DNA from 2 places in the Paenibacillus sp. J22R67 genome. Region 2 is predicted to be linked to the other one. Evidence: riboswitches for the same ligand, from Rfam matches in the RefSeq annotation. Region 2 holds a riboswitch; the other holds the start of a gene.

Evidence for each region. A riboswitch is a leader RNA that binds a small molecule or an ion and turns the genes downstream of it on or off. The one in region 2 is predicted to bind cyclic di-GMP.
Region 1: another riboswitch for cyclic di-GMP. It lies ahead of AC58VC_RS35860 (transglutaminase-like domain-containing protein); the one in region 2 lies ahead of AC58VC_RS31430 (PilZ domain-containing protein).

What each region holds. Positions count from the first base shown of each region.
Region 1 covers NZ_JCAUAX010000019.1:36,790-44,283, reverse strand. The annotation lists gene AC58VC_RS35865 (collagen binding domain-containing protein) at 1-1,726, opposite strand, end outside; gene AC58VC_RS35860 (transglutaminase-like domain-containing protein) at 1,923-2,732, opposite strand; cyclic di-GMP riboswitch class I at 2,745-2,832, opposite strand; gene AC58VC_RS35855 (class D sortase) at 2,906-3,607, opposite strand; gene spoIIE (stage II sporulation protein E) at 3,864-6,356, opposite strand; gene AC58VC_RS35845 (S1 domain-containing RNA-binding protein) at 6,684-7,274, opposite strand; gene AC58VC_RS35840 (FtsB family cell division protein) at 7,380-7,494, opposite strand, start outside.
Region 2 covers NZ_JCAUAX010000012.1:20,320-27,813, reverse strand. The annotation lists gene prfA (peptide chain release factor 1) at 1-360, opposite strand, end outside; gene ychF (redox-regulated ATPase YchF) at 393-1,493, opposite strand; gene AC58VC_RS31430 (PilZ domain-containing protein) at 1,572-2,303, opposite strand; cyclic di-GMP riboswitch class I at 2,397-2,484, opposite strand; gene tadA (tRNA adenosine(34) deaminase TadA) at 2,763-3,218, shown strand; gene AC58VC_RS31420 (hypothetical protein) at 3,225-3,383, shown strand; tRNA gene AC58VC_RS31415 (tRNA-Arg) at 3,547-3,620, shown strand; gene AC58VC_RS31410 (stalk domain-containing protein) at 3,672-4,538, opposite strand; gene AC58VC_RS31405 (helix-turn-helix domain-containing protein) at 5,123-7,468, opposite strand.

The DNA of each region.
Region 1 (7,494 bases), on a different contig from region 2:
TTTTGTCTATCCAATCAATTTTAGCTAAATTTGTGAAGCTTGTAGTTCCCAGAGGACTAATCCAATCTAAATTAAAGTCCGTTTTGTAAGTAATCGTCAAAGGCTCTGAAATCGGGTCAGTCAGTCTGATGAGGAATCCATCGCTGACATCGACCGAACTATCCAGAACATAATCGGCCGACGTTAAGGTCACTGTCCCCTTTTTGATGACGAGCGAGCTTGGTATGAAACGCATGCCCTTGTTCGGAAATGTATCTAATATAACTACGTTGTTCATCAAATAACTATCCCGGTTAATGACCAAACTCCAAGCTTCGGTTCTAGCCTTGTAATCCGGCGGCCCAGGATATTTATAAATAACTCCCTGTTCAACAGGGCGGGTAGCTGAATCACTATATCCGCTTCCTGACTCGACTGTATTCTTAATGATCACGTTATTCAGAACACGATCAATTGCTTTGGTTTGGTAAGTAATTTTATAAGCCGAGGAGATTTGGTTATTAAATTGCAGTTTAAATCCTTTAGTGCCAGTACCTGTCTCCGCCGTTACCGTGTACTCAGAAGCTGGCAGTTCACTGCCCAGTGTTTCAGTCCCGTTCGAACTCAGAGTAACCTTATAGACATGAAGAGAGCCGGCGACTAGCTGTTGCGTATCATTAAATAAGTCCTTTAGGAAGGCAAGGGGTTGAGCAATGGTCTTCTCTTTATAATTATATTTAATAGACCAGCTAACGACTTGCGTAACGGGACTATAACCATCCTGTTCTTTATCCAAATCTCTACCTTGCTGCACCTGAACCGTTGCAGAAGCGGAAACAGCTTCTTTATTGCTTCCTTTGAACGTTGCTGTATTCACGAAAGTCTCTTTATTAGAATCCGTTATTGTCGTCGTAAATTGAATGCGATATGCCTTGGTAATCGGACTTTCCGCGAAATGAATAGCTAGATTTTGTCCCGTTATATCAACTGTATATTGGCTTGCATCCACCAATGCTCCCTGTACCACAGTTCCATCTAGATGAACTCCTAGTTCATAAACAGCCACCGTAACAGGAACAGATAGACCTGCCGGGATAGGATCCGTTACCACCGCATTCTGAACAGAATCCAGTTTCTTATTCACATCAACAGTCCAGTTAATATCCTTGGAATTGAACCCTGCAGATACTCCCTTTTTATCAATTGTTGAGCTGACCGTCGGTCGAAAATGAAGAGTGAAAATCTGATCGCCTGAATTAACCGGTATGGTAATATTGACAATCGTGCTTTCGGTTAGTTGGCTCTTATCTATTTGCGTTTTGAAGGTGAGCGTACCATGTACATTATCATGACTTTCTATATAGTCGTTAAAGGTGATCACCACTTGATGACTAGTCCGATCAACATGGAATGTTCCTAACTGATCCTGTCCCATCACTAGGCCACCGCTGATATCATTAAAAAGTAAGAATTGCTGCGGCAGATGAAAGGAATACGTATCGCCGCTATGATACAGACCGTTCGGCAGAGACCACGTGTAGTCCAGCTGTATCTTGGAGTTCGGATCGTAAACGTCACCGGTCACGACCTGCCCTGCACTGTCATATACAGCCATGGTCACACTGTCTATAATGTTCTCGTTAATGGTGTTCGCACTGGCCACCGTTCCAACGCCAATCCCGTAAATACTCTGCATAAGAATTAAAAATGTAATTAGCAGCGTACTCATTTTTTTCCTCAACATCATTATTCAAACCTCCATTCACAAATTGATTCTTGTAGAGAATATTTGTTTATGCCTTATGTAAAAGATACAAGTCGTATCATTATTAATAGTATATGATACGACCTGTATTGTAAATCAGTGGAATTTATATTTCTTCACAAAAAATAACAAACAAAAAAACCTGCACTCAGTTATGAGTACAGGTTACTTTCCTATCTTAATATATTCTGGCTACTTTATAATTAGCACTGTTTTTTTCTAACTCAACCGCTTCACCAGCTTGTACATGCACAGCATCGTATGTGGTATCAATTGTCACCCATTCATTACGTTCCTTCAAGAAAACTTGATTCCACGCATGATAGGTCTCAGGATCGTGTATCTCATACCCCATAACAAGACGGGTTGGAATGCCTTCACTTCTTGCCATTGCAGCAAAAGTAGAAGAAAAATCGTAGCAGATTCCTTCGGAAGCTTCGTAAATCACATCCAGATCAGGTACATAACTATCTGCAACGGTTCGGGCTTTCTTATAGTCATACTTAAAATGGGTCGTGATATAACCGTAAATGGCCTTTATTTTATCCATATCCATTTCTTTATCGCCCGCTATTTGCTTAGCCTGAACGACTGCTTTCGACTCCATATTCCAATTAATCAGTGGAATGGCCTGTAGAAAGACTGCGTTCTCGTCTTCCATCTCCAAATCTATTTGTTCTTGCGCAACCACTTTATATTTATTCGGTCCTATGGACTCACCAATCACCACGCTGTATGCGCCATTGCCAAGCTGCAAAGGGTACTGATCTCCCTCAGCGAAAGTGTAGTCATATTTGACATTCCCACTCATGATTCGGACGAGAACCTTGGTACTTTTCGCTCCTTCATAGTTGACCGAGATAATCCCTTTATTCAGAGCAACTTTGTCAATAATAGGCGAGGTGGAAGCTGCCAATATCCCTTGCGGGGCAAGACTGCTGCCTAGTATCGCGGCAAGAATTGCTAGTCTGACTGGTTTCTTAAACACAAGAAATCTCCTTTCGGTAACTGGCTGCCAACTTAGTTCTACTAAGGAAGGCCCTTTAGCTTTGCGTCTCTAGTTTTCGCTAGATTTGCCTTTATCGGAGAAAAAGCACCGAATCCTTATACAGCAATCTTAACATAGGCTCGTACCTCTGAATAGACAAAATATTACATGTTTTATTTCTCGGATGGCACCAGGATCCCCTTAATCGCAATTCGGTGAGTCGGATTTTCCATAGGATGGCAAGTAATTAGCGTAATCTCCCGATCTTTGCCGTTACCTTTGAGCACCCAGACGTCTTCCGGGAGGACGTACTGCTTATCAACAACTCTATAGACATACTTTTTATTCCCGGTATCTACTTCGACTAAATCTCCTTCGGTGACTTCATCTAATCGATTGAAGTTTTTCCCATAGGTCAGATTTCGATGGCCTGCAATCGCATAATTGCCAATTGCCCCTGCTTTACCGGTATTGGCGATGCTAGCAACGGATACTTTTAAATTATTCACCGTAGCATCCGTTAGTATAGGCAGCTTGAGGTCTATTTTATCGATGATGAGAACACCTTCCATGTTCTTGGGCATCGCTACAGGCTTCGGCGTCGCTGCGACGGCCACAGGGACAGGCGGCATCTGGCTACTTGTCGGCGCAGCCTCAACCTCAGGAGCAGGAAGAGGTGGAGCCACGACAGGCACATCCACCAGCGGTGATTCCTCTGGCTCAACAACAGCCTGATCCATCATTTGTAGATTGTCCTCCCATTGCTTCAAAATCTTCTGCTGCTGAAAGCTCTCATATCGGTCGTTAGCCATCGGATACAAGAAAATGATAATCCCAAGAATGATACATAACAGTGAAAGCTTTTTTCTAATCACCAGAGGTACCTGCCTTTCTCGTGGATCTCATGCGCAAGCACGCATTCCCGAAAAATCAAACCATTATTTTCCTTATTTCTATTCTATACGGTTGCATGAATCCCTTCCCTAAGGTCTGTCAAAACTGTTCATGCCGACGCAGTCTGAGCAAAGAGAATATTGTCATTAAAAAAGCTTAAAAAGCCTGCTTAATCGCAGGCTTTTCACTACTACTAATAACGCCTTATAGGACAGCAGCTTATATGTCGTCAGCTAATTAACTGACCGTTTTTGGACGCTCCATGCGCGTAATCCCCGGCCAGCGGAATGTCGCCCACTCCGGCTGCCGCTTCTCTACGCGAGCGACAACGACCGTCATATCATCTTGAATTTCGCCATGATGATGGCGGAAAATTCGCTCCAACAAACAATCCGCGAACTCTTGCGGCAAGGTCGTATCGATTTCCTGAATCATGCGCTTCATCCACATCTCCTTATTCACTGCATGGCCAGGGGCATCATAGATCCCGTCGGTCATCATGACGAGGATATCCCCCGATTGGAGAGGAATAGAAACCAGATCGACATCGATTTCGCTCAAAATCCCCACGGGAAGATTATTCGCGGAGATCGAAATCACCTCGTTCCCACGCTTAATAAAGCTCGGTATGGAGCCAATCTTCATGAAAGTTGTGTTTGCATTATACATGTCAATCAAGGCCATATCCACCGTCGCATACATCTCATCGGAGGATCGGAGCATGAGCACGGAGTTCAGCGACTTAATCGCCAGCTTCTCATCCATCCCAGACTGCAGCAGCTGCTGCAGGATGCTAAGGGCGGTCTGACTCTCCGCCCGCGCTCGCTCGCCATTGCCCATGCCGTCGCTAAGCGCAACGGCATACTTGCCATTGCCCAGCTCCACCGTGGAGAAGCTGTCGCCCGAGAAGAGGTCGCCCCCTTTGGCTGCGCCAGCGACCCCGGTCTCTACCTCGTATTCCTTGGCAGAGCCGAATACGACCGTGCTGTAGCCCTCGCCGCGTTCATGCATCTCCTCACGCATCACGGCGACGTTCTCGCCGATGATCTCGCTTAGCAGCGGCGCAATGATTTTCCGGCATTCATCGAAGCCTTTCGTGTATTGATGAATAATTTCAATTTCAATATTTCCTTCATCTAAGGAAATAATGTCGATCGTATGAATAGATAAGCCCAGCTCCTCCAGCGCATTGCGGATTTGCTCTTCCTGAAGGAACAACTCCTGCCCTTCCCGTTTAATTTCCTTCGCCAGGTCCTCCATCACCTGCGAAACGCCGGACAGCTGATCTGCTACGAGATGGCGGCTGTCCATAATTTGTTTTTTCCAATGCAAATCATTCTTGTACAAGCTATACTGCTGCTTCATCACATCGAGCACCTGATCTGTACGATTACACACCTTCTTCCACTCTGCTGGTATTTGCTTCTTCGTCATATTCTCCTTTGTCTCAATATTGGTCATCATATCCGTCATAAACGTATAGGTTTGGTAAAATTTCTGATCCCAGCACTGGCTTTTTTTCCAGCAGGATTCACAGGTTTTCTGTGTGACGGCATTCATGAAATGCCCAACTTCCTCCTCCTTGCGGCTTACCGCGTCATCCGTAGTTAATTGCTTAAAGCTGCGCGATAGCTGGCGAAACACTTCTGAGAACTGTTCCACACGGCTCGCCGTCACATCGCGAACCCGCTTCGCATAGTCCTGCTGTGATTTGAGATTCTCCTGCGTGCCCGGAACATATTTGGCAAGTGTGAGAATCAGACTCCGAGGCGTAAGGAGGAACAGCGTAACGGCCGCAAGCGATTCCCAAGCGGAATTAATCATATCGGCACTTGAACCTATATAGAACGATAGAATCGAAGATCCAAGCAGCATGCCGAAGGCAACAGCGAGCCGATTACCTTCCTTGAGAAGTCCTGCTAACATCCCGGAAAAAGCGAGCAAGCTCATTTGATAGATAGCGTTGCTATTCGCAAGACTTAAGATTAGCCCTGTGATGACGCCAACCGAAGCCCCGAAAGGTGCTCCGCCTACCAGTGCAAATAACAGAATTAAGTAGCGGGAGAGCACGTGCTCCACCGTGACAGGCCCCATTACCCAGCTCACCGTCCCTGTCATAACGGATGCCAGTAAAATAATTAAACAAATGATTTCCTCGTGTTTCAAATGATAGTTTTTACGGGTAAGTGTGAATACAGGAATAGCTTGTATGAAAATTAATGTCAGCACTAGACTGAGCAGTGCCTCTACAGATAGCATCATTAGCGAATACCAGCTTAAGTTCGAAACGACCAGTTCCGCAAATAGCTGAACCAAGAAGGTTGAGCTGAATACGAGCAGCGGCGCTAAGGATAGATCTGAACGTTCGAACTTCTCGAACGCTTTTTGAATGAGCAGGAAGACGATAATCTCGGTTACGAGATATCCCGTATTCGAATTTAGCGACAATAAACTCCCAGCAAATGCCGCAATACCTACCCAGTGCAAAATGTCTCTCCTCGTAAAATAAATAACCGCGATAAAGGCTAAAGCAAATGGAGATAGCTGTTCCAGGATCATCGCACGCCCAAGAAGGAAAGCCATAACGATGAGAAGAAAAGTCCACTTCTTAGCCACAAAAGCTTGAACAAAACGATTTTCCACTGCAGCACTGTGAGCACCTGTTTTCGCTCTTTGCCATATCCCTGACCATCCGCCACTTATCGTCGCACCTAGGCTTCTTCTTTGCATGCTTTGAACACCATCCATTCTTCCCTTATTTGTTTCTCTAGTATAGAGACAATCTAGCAGAAAGTTTGTCAGAATGAGTTGATAGATTCAAAGAAATTTCCGACAAGCCGCGCCAGCCGTGTCATTAGCCTCTAGCCCTTGCCGTGTCTCACTTTATTGCTTTGAAAGCGTATCCAAAAGTCTGATCCTCCCGAACTTTCGCCACGCAGATGGGGGAGATACCCGTAACTCCATGTCGATTGGAATTGACCATACGATGAATTGTAATAATTGAAATAAAAAAACCACATCCGCCTAAGCGAAATGTGGTTCTATTATAAGCATCTATTAGTCTCTTCTTCCGCCTCGACCACCGCGTTTGGACTCGGTGTTCTTCTTCAGAGACGAAATCCGTTCTTCACTATCTTTAAGGAAACGAGATACTTTATCTTCGAACGAGAACGGTCTAGCTCCGCCTTGCTGCTTGTTAAAGCCGCCGCGACCGCCACCACCGCCGCCGCCACGATTGAAGCCGCCGCCGCCTGGACGACCACCGCCTGGACCACCGCTTGGAGGACCACTGCGTTCTCCGCCACTACTTGGACGACCACCTTGGAAGCCGCCTGGACGATCTCCGCTCGGGCGTCCCTGATAGCTGCTGCCACCTGTACGTTCAGGACGAGCTGGTCTTTCCTCAACTGGCTTGTCAACCGTTTGCTTGATCGACAGTCCGATCTTGCCATCCTTGTCCACGTTAATCACTTTGACCAATACTTTGTCTTCCAGCTTTAAATGGTCATTAACGTCTTTCACATAATTGTCCGCGATCTCCGAAATGTGAACAAGACCGGTAACTCCTTCAGCAAGCTCGACGAATGCTCCAAAGTGAGTAATCCCCGTCACTCTACCCTCTAACTTGGTGCCAACTTCAATTGCCATAAAGTAAAATGTTCCTCCCTTAAAATGTTGAAAACACTGGCTACGCCGATTATAACCGATGCAGAAACCACGGTCAACACGGCATTCGCCCCTTCTTCAGTCCTTTTATTGCTTCGAGACACTAAGAGGCGTCTCTCCCGTTTTGCTATAGTGAAAATCCCGGCGAATAATTTGATCTAAGTATTCGTCATTATGCAGCCTACTGATTTCCTTCTGAGTC
Region 2 (7,494 bases):
GCCGCCTGCCGCTCCACGAATTTCAACGATGACGTTCTTGTCGTCATTCGGATCTTTTGGCATCATGAGCATTCTGAGTTGTTCTTCCAGACTAGCCGCTTGCTCGCTAAGCTCATCGATCTCCATTTTCACCATTTCACGCATTTCATCGTCCAGCTTTTCATTCTGCATCGCTTTCGCGTCTGCCAATTGCTCGCTCACGCTCTTATATTCATTATAAGCATCGTAGGCTTCCTGAAGATCAGATTGTTCCTTCGAATACTCTCTAAGCTTCTTTGTGTCACTCGTCACATCCGGGTCACACAGTAGCTCACTTAATTTATCATAGCGGTCCACAACGGACTGAAGTCGATCCAACATAAAGGATCACTCCTTTCTTTATTTTTTATTTATTAAACATTAAATCTGAAGTGCATAACGTCGCCGTCATTCACCACGTACTCTTTACCTTCCAGACGCACTTGCCCTTTTTCCTTCGCGCCATTCATGGAGCCAGCCGTTACCAAATCCGTATAAGATACAACCTCGGCACGAATAAATCCACGCTCGAAATCGGTATGAATTACGCCAGCCGCTTGAGGAGCTTTCGTTCCTTTACGGATCGTCCAAGCTCTAACTTCCTGCACCCCAGCTGTAAAATACGTATACAAGCCAAGCTTGCGATAAGCTGCTTTAATCAATCTATTCAAGCCGGACTCTTGAAGTCCCAACTCTTCGAGGAACATCGCTTTTTCTTCTTCTTCGAGCTCAGCAATCTCGGATTCCACCTTTGCGCTGATCGAAACAACTTCGTTGTTTTCTTTCTCCGCGTACTCCTTAACGATTTTGACGAATGGATTCTCATCTGCTGTGGATACTTCGTCTTCGCTCACGTTGGCTGCATAAAGAACAGGCTTCATTGTCAGCAAGTGAAGGTCGCGGACGAGCAGCTTCTCATCATCGCTCAAATCGATGCTACGCGCCGGCAGATCGTTATAAAGTGCTTCCTTGATGCGTTCCAGACACTCAACCTCGGCTACAACTTTCTTGTCGCCGCCTTTCAGGTTTTTGCGGGAGCGCTCGATCTTTTTCTCAACAGACTCAATGTCAGCCAAGATCAGTTCAAGATTAATCGTCTCGATATCGCCAATCGGGTCTACTTTACCGGAAACGTGAGTAATATTATCATCCTCAAAACAACGGACAACATGCACAATAGCATCCACTTCACGAATGTGTGCCAAAAATTTATTTCCAAGCCCTTCACCCTTGCTCGCGCCCTTCACCAAACCCGCAATATCAACGAATTCAAAGGCTGTCGGAACAATGCTTTTAGGGACAATCATCTCTACCAGCTTCTGCAATCTCTCGTCCGGTACTTCAACTACCCCAACATTCGGATCTATCGTACAGAACGGATAGTTTGCAGATTCTGCCCCCGCCTGTGTAATTGCATTAAACAATGTCGATTTTCCTACGTTCGGTAGACCGACGATACCTGCTTTCAAAGCCATCGTAGTTACAACTCCTTAATTTTCGAAAATCATCCTTCTTATTATATAGTACTTGGAACGCAAAAAAAAGCCTGTAGGCTACTGATTAGCTGCAGACTTTTTTTCCAGTGCTTTTTTTGTTTCATTTTCCTGCTTCTGGACGAAGTAGGTTTCAATCTGATTTTTTAAAATAAATCCGCGCAGCGCGTTCGTTTTCTCGTCTGGGATGCTGATAAAACTTGCCCCGTAATAATAGCCGTCATTCGTTTTTTCTTGCCGAACAATTTCCATTGTACATGGCACCAAAAAGCCCAAAATCAACTCAACTTCAAGTTGGGAATTCTTCTGAATAACTTTTTCTAGCATCACATTTTCATTAATTGTGAATCCCAGGCCATTAACGGATAGATTTTTGATAGAAAACCGCATCGGTGTTTCAAACTGATGTTTAAGTTTCTTGTTTTTATCTTGAAGCCCGAAAATAAGCCCTTCATTCTTCACATCTACGCGGGGGAACTCCCGCTTTTCCGTAAACTTCCTACGGTTTTCAGGAGGATTCAGGACAATTAATGAGCCCCGATCTTTGGCCACAACTGTCGTATCCATAACAAACAGCCCGGATTTCGTGTATACCGTCATTTTACACTTATCTCCCAGCGCAAAAACGTCATATTCCGGCAGCTCCACTTCAATAATGTCACCGAGTGCGTAGGTCAATACGCCAGTGGCTACGAAATCATCCTTGCTCAGCATAGCTTTGCTGTCAATCATCACATCAGCGTCGTAGCCTTCCTTGCTGCCGTATTTCGCTGACTTTTCTTTGCTGACCATTTGTTGATCAACCCTCCCTCGATTTCCATATAAAAAATAGACTGCCCCTTTTGTCTGGGACAGCCTATTACCTCAACCTAAAAAGCATCGATTTTCGGTAACCAGGCTGTCGTAGTTCCATAGGAACCGTAGACCCTCGGCTTTGCGTCCTTACCTTTCGGCAAGTTTGCCATTATCGAACCCTGCATGAATGTCATGCTTTGTCGTACAATATCGTGCTATATGGTCTAAAAGACCTACATTACCTCTCATTATACGGTTGGATTTCCCCATTATCAACTAATTCTCTTGCATACATCATGTATTTGTTGTATGAATGAAAAAAGAAATAAATATCCACAACTTTTTAAGTTATACACATTGTTATCCACAGGTTGTTAACAACGAATATTTGTTCGATCCTTTGTTCACATGTGGATAAGATTATTTTTAGTGAGGTGTCCCCCTGTGGATGAATATATGGAGCATATTCCTTGGATGAAAGCAGCTATAGAAGAAGCACGTAAAGCCGAAGCCATTCGCGAAGTGCCGATTGGTGCCGTTGTTGTCCATCAAGGGCAAATTATTGGCCGCGGCTATAATCTTCGTGAAACTACACTGGATCCACTTGCCCATGCTGAAATGATTGCTATTAAGCAAGCTAGCGAGCATTTGCAAGCGTGGCGACTGCTTGACTGCAGGCTCTACGTCACGTTAGAGCCTTGCCCGATGTGTGCGGGCGCGATTGTCCAAGCGCGCGTTCCGCAGGTGATCTACGGCACAACCGATCCCAAGGCTGGCTGCGCGGGAACGTTGATGAACTTGCTGCAGGAGGACCGGTTCAATCACCGGGTCGATGTGGTCAGCGGCGTGCTGCAAGAAGAGTGCGCGACTATGCTGACACAGTTTTTCCGCAAGCTGCGCGGCAAGGAGTAAACGGTTGTGCGAACAAATTTCGTAAGCGGTGACATCCCCTTGTGCGAACGGGCGGGAACTATAGGCCGCTATTCTCTGGATATTGATCATTTCAGCGAGGAAGAGGAACTGTGGTCCGCAATTTCAGCGTTTTTAGCCGTAATGTTAGCTATCTCGGCTGAATAGGACCCTGTAGTTCCGTCTGATCCAGGGATCTGCGTTTTTGGCTCAAATAGCGCTCTGTAGTTCCCCGTCGCACGATGTAATCAGCGAAATTCAATTACACGCTAAATCTTGCCACTCAAAGGTTGCGCCACATAAGGCTTCGTGCTATCATAATCTTTGCCATGCGCCCGTAGCTCAGCAGGATAGAGCAACAGTTTCCTAAACTGTAGGCCGGATGTTCGAATCATCTCGGGCGCGTATCAAACAAAACGCCAGTTAACGGTATATACCGTTGGCTGGCTTTTATTTTTAATTTTCCGGACAATTGTTATCTTTTAAAGCTGTTTTCATACTTTGTTTTAATTTATCTACATAGCCAACAATACCGCCAGAATACTGGCTAAGATTTGCATTGTATTGATCTACAGCACTCTGGATCTGCCCTGTGTAAAGAGCCGTGATCTCCCGACATACAGGACCTGAAACCTGCGAATTTGACACAGGCTGCGGCGTAGAAGTTGATTGAGGCTTATTGGGAACAGACAAATCGGTTGTATTATCTACGTGCTGATGGCTCCAATTCTTAATAAAGTCATATTCTGCAAGTTTGTCCTTACTGCTCTTACTGAACTCCTCAGCATTTGATCGCTTGACCGTAATAAAGCCTGTAATCGAACTATTATGAATAAGGCTAACAATCATTGAATCCACTGGTGAATTTACCAAAAGACCAGACAGTGCAAGGAGATGTTCGTTATTTTTATTGGAATCACCTGACATTTCTAAATCCGCTTTCAAGTAGACGCCATATTCGTTATAGATGAGCTGGATATTTTTAGCCTGATTTTCTTTGGCTTTCTCATTTAAGGACGGAATGGTAGCTGCAAAATCTTTCATTGCGTTATCTTCCCTTACTCGAGGGAATGCAAGATCAACCGTGTACTTCTCAGCATCCCATGTCACTGTTGCCCCTGTTTGTCTCAATAGGTACAACGGCACAACGGTTCTGCCATCTTGTATAGTAGCAGGCACATCCTCGGCTTGAAGTTCTTTCCCCCCGAATAAAACCTTCACAATCGGAGCCCCCTTGTAGTCACCATGAAGGCTTGCTGCATGGACGACACCAGCCAAACAGCAAAATGCTAACATAGACACAATTACTTTCTTTTTTTTCATCAAAATTTTCTCCCCAGCCCAATTTAGCTTGTCGATTGTCACTTATAATAATTCAAATATTTCTAGAAAATTCCTGCTAAAAATCGCTCTTTTCTACCTATCCACATGTTAATAAAATGTAAAGCCGCCAAGTCAATCAGCGATACTAACAGGAGCATAAGTACAGACTTTTTCGAACGTTATTAACAACGAAAAAGAGGGAGGGTTATCCCCAAATTGGCAGGAAGGAGCACTAAGCAGTAGTACTCAGGAAAAAGCATACGCTATGTTGTACTTTGTGCAACAAAATGACGGAGGTCCGGCCTAAATGCCCAGTTTCGTTGTACTTTGTGCAACGTTTTGGAGAGGGAGGAGCGGTATTTACAACATACAGGCAAAATGAGTGTACTTCATGCAATGAAGAAGACTTTTGCTAGGTAAAAGCCGCTTCTGTGTTGTACAAAGTGCTACATAACCTGCGCCTCGGTGTGAAGCAGATCCCTACGCAGCGCAGCAAAGAAGTCGCTATATGGGGTTCCTTCCCCACACATCTGGTAAAGCCTCATTTAAAAAGAGCCCACCGCATCAAAAGCGGTAGGCTCCATTTATCTCATCCGATCCCGATATTGCCCCGGCGTCATATTCTCATATTTTCGAAAAAGACGTATAAAATACGACGGCTGATACCCAATCTGCTCCGCAATCTCGTTGACCTTGAGGTCTGTGCTAACGAGCAGTTTCTTGGCCTTATCCATACGCAGGGTGATCAAATAGTCGATGAAATTCACGCCGTTAATTTGCTTGAATGCTTTGCTTAGCGCATAGGTTGTCGTATTGAAGGCGTCCGCGCATTCCTCCAAGGATATATCGCTGCTCATGAAACGCTCCTGAATCCGCTCCGTGACGCGCTCCACCAGCCGCTTCATATGGATATCCTGGTATTCATTCAGCCCTTCAATATAAGGAGATATGACCTTCGTCTGGAAAAAGCGCACCATCTGCTCAGGTTCCCGAAGCTGATTCAACTGTTCGTACAGGTTGTAGCCCTCGAAGAAATGATGCGGATTAAAGCCTGACTCCAGCATCGTGTGCAGCATACTGCCCAGTACCTGCATAGCCCCTTCCTGGAGGATCTTTTCCTTGCTCGACTGGCGCACGAGCTCATGAATGAAGCTTTCGATTAGGCTCAGCGACTGCTCGCTTTGTCCCATACGAATGGCTTGCATCAGCTCTTTCTCCAAAGCAAACGGATAATGCACATCGTCGTTGGTGCTCGGCAGCATCTCTTCCAAGTCAAGCACTTGATGGTCTGCTTTCAAATCACGATAGCGGATGGAGCTGCGCAGAAATACTAAAAGCTGCGGCAGATCCTGCACGTTAGCTGTTAAACGCCCCATGCAAACAGTGGTCTGCATTTTAAGAAGGGAGCTAATGGTTTGTCCCAAATCATCTGCTAACAGATACAGCTCGTCTTTGGCCTGTTGTTTCGTCCGATCCATGGAGTAGGAGAGCAGAATACCTACGGTCATATCCTGAAAGTTCATAATCTCCGCGTTTTGGCTCTGCGTCTTCACAATCTCTTGCGCAATATTAGCTGCTGCGAAGGTCGCCAGTTGTTCCTCATTTTCTAGGAATCGGCCATCTTCCCTAGCAAAACCGCTGATCTGCACCAGCAGCAGAACGAACCACTGGGACTCCGTCTGCCAGTCGAAGCTCTCCATCCGCCCTCTCAGCTCAGCCTCGCTTAGAGAGTAAAAATGTCCTTGTACCAATTGCAAAAGGAACGCGGACCTTAAGGCAGGATAAGCCTTATCCAGCTTGGATTCGAGCACCCTGCTCTCCTGACTTAAATGCCTCCACTCCTGCTCAATAAAGGCAAGGTCATCCCCTTGGCTCTCCTGTGTAGGCTTATAATCCTTAATCACATTCACCAGCCGAACAATCGGTTGATAAATTCGCTTGGAAGCCACCCACGAAAGCAGCACAGCTAAGAGAAGCCCTATTCCCCCAATACTGAGCATGCTTCTAGACATGAACTCCACGGGGGCCGTCAATTGCGATAAAGAGGTTGCCGTAACGAATTTCCACAGTGTGCCTGAACGGGAGAACTGGCCGAACGCAACAGAATAGGACTGGCCTTTACGGTCTAGAATGTAAGAGCCTATCTCTTCCGACCGCCCCATGACACTTTCCCTAACGGCAGCTTCTAACTCAGCATGTTCCTCATTCCCATTACCTGGGGAGATGATAATATGTCCATCCTTGCTCATAAGAAACGCGGCACCATTGGGATCTGTGGCCATTTCTTCAACCATCTCTACCAGCTTCTCACGATTTAAATATAAAATAAGCGCTCCATACGGCTCGCCTACGCTAGGCAGCTTCTCGATAAGAGCTATGGAGGTTGAGTCTGGCTTCCCATTGCCCTTAGGCAGAGACTCCCACCAGAAAACTCCTCGCGCTTGCTTCATTAATGTGTGGAAAATATCCCGCTCCTCCTGAGTAGCAATCGGAACAATACCCTCGCTATCCGAAATAATCACAGGATCTTGCCGGTCCAAATATAGCTGCGCCTGATCAATTAAAGGGTACGCTCCCTTCATGAGCCCAAGGAAACGATATAGATTTTGCGTTGTGTTGTATTCATCTTTTAGATTCATATCTGCAATTCTGGCATCCATCCTGCTGTCCAGAGACCACTGTGTAGCAGCAAGTTCGAGCTGAGCCAGATTATCATTCATACGATCCATCGTTTTCTTCAGCAGGGTATCATGGTTGCGCATAATCTCTTTCTCGATATGCGCACGTCCCGTAATATACGAAGTGTACCCGATGATGGCTGTAGGCAAGCTGGTAATGCACAACACCAAGATCAAGCTTCTGCGATAAAAATTCCCCCTGCCGGAACGTTGTGCCCACAAATACCAACTCTGCCTCCATCGACTCCACATCATCTGTCCCTCTTTCATCAAATGCC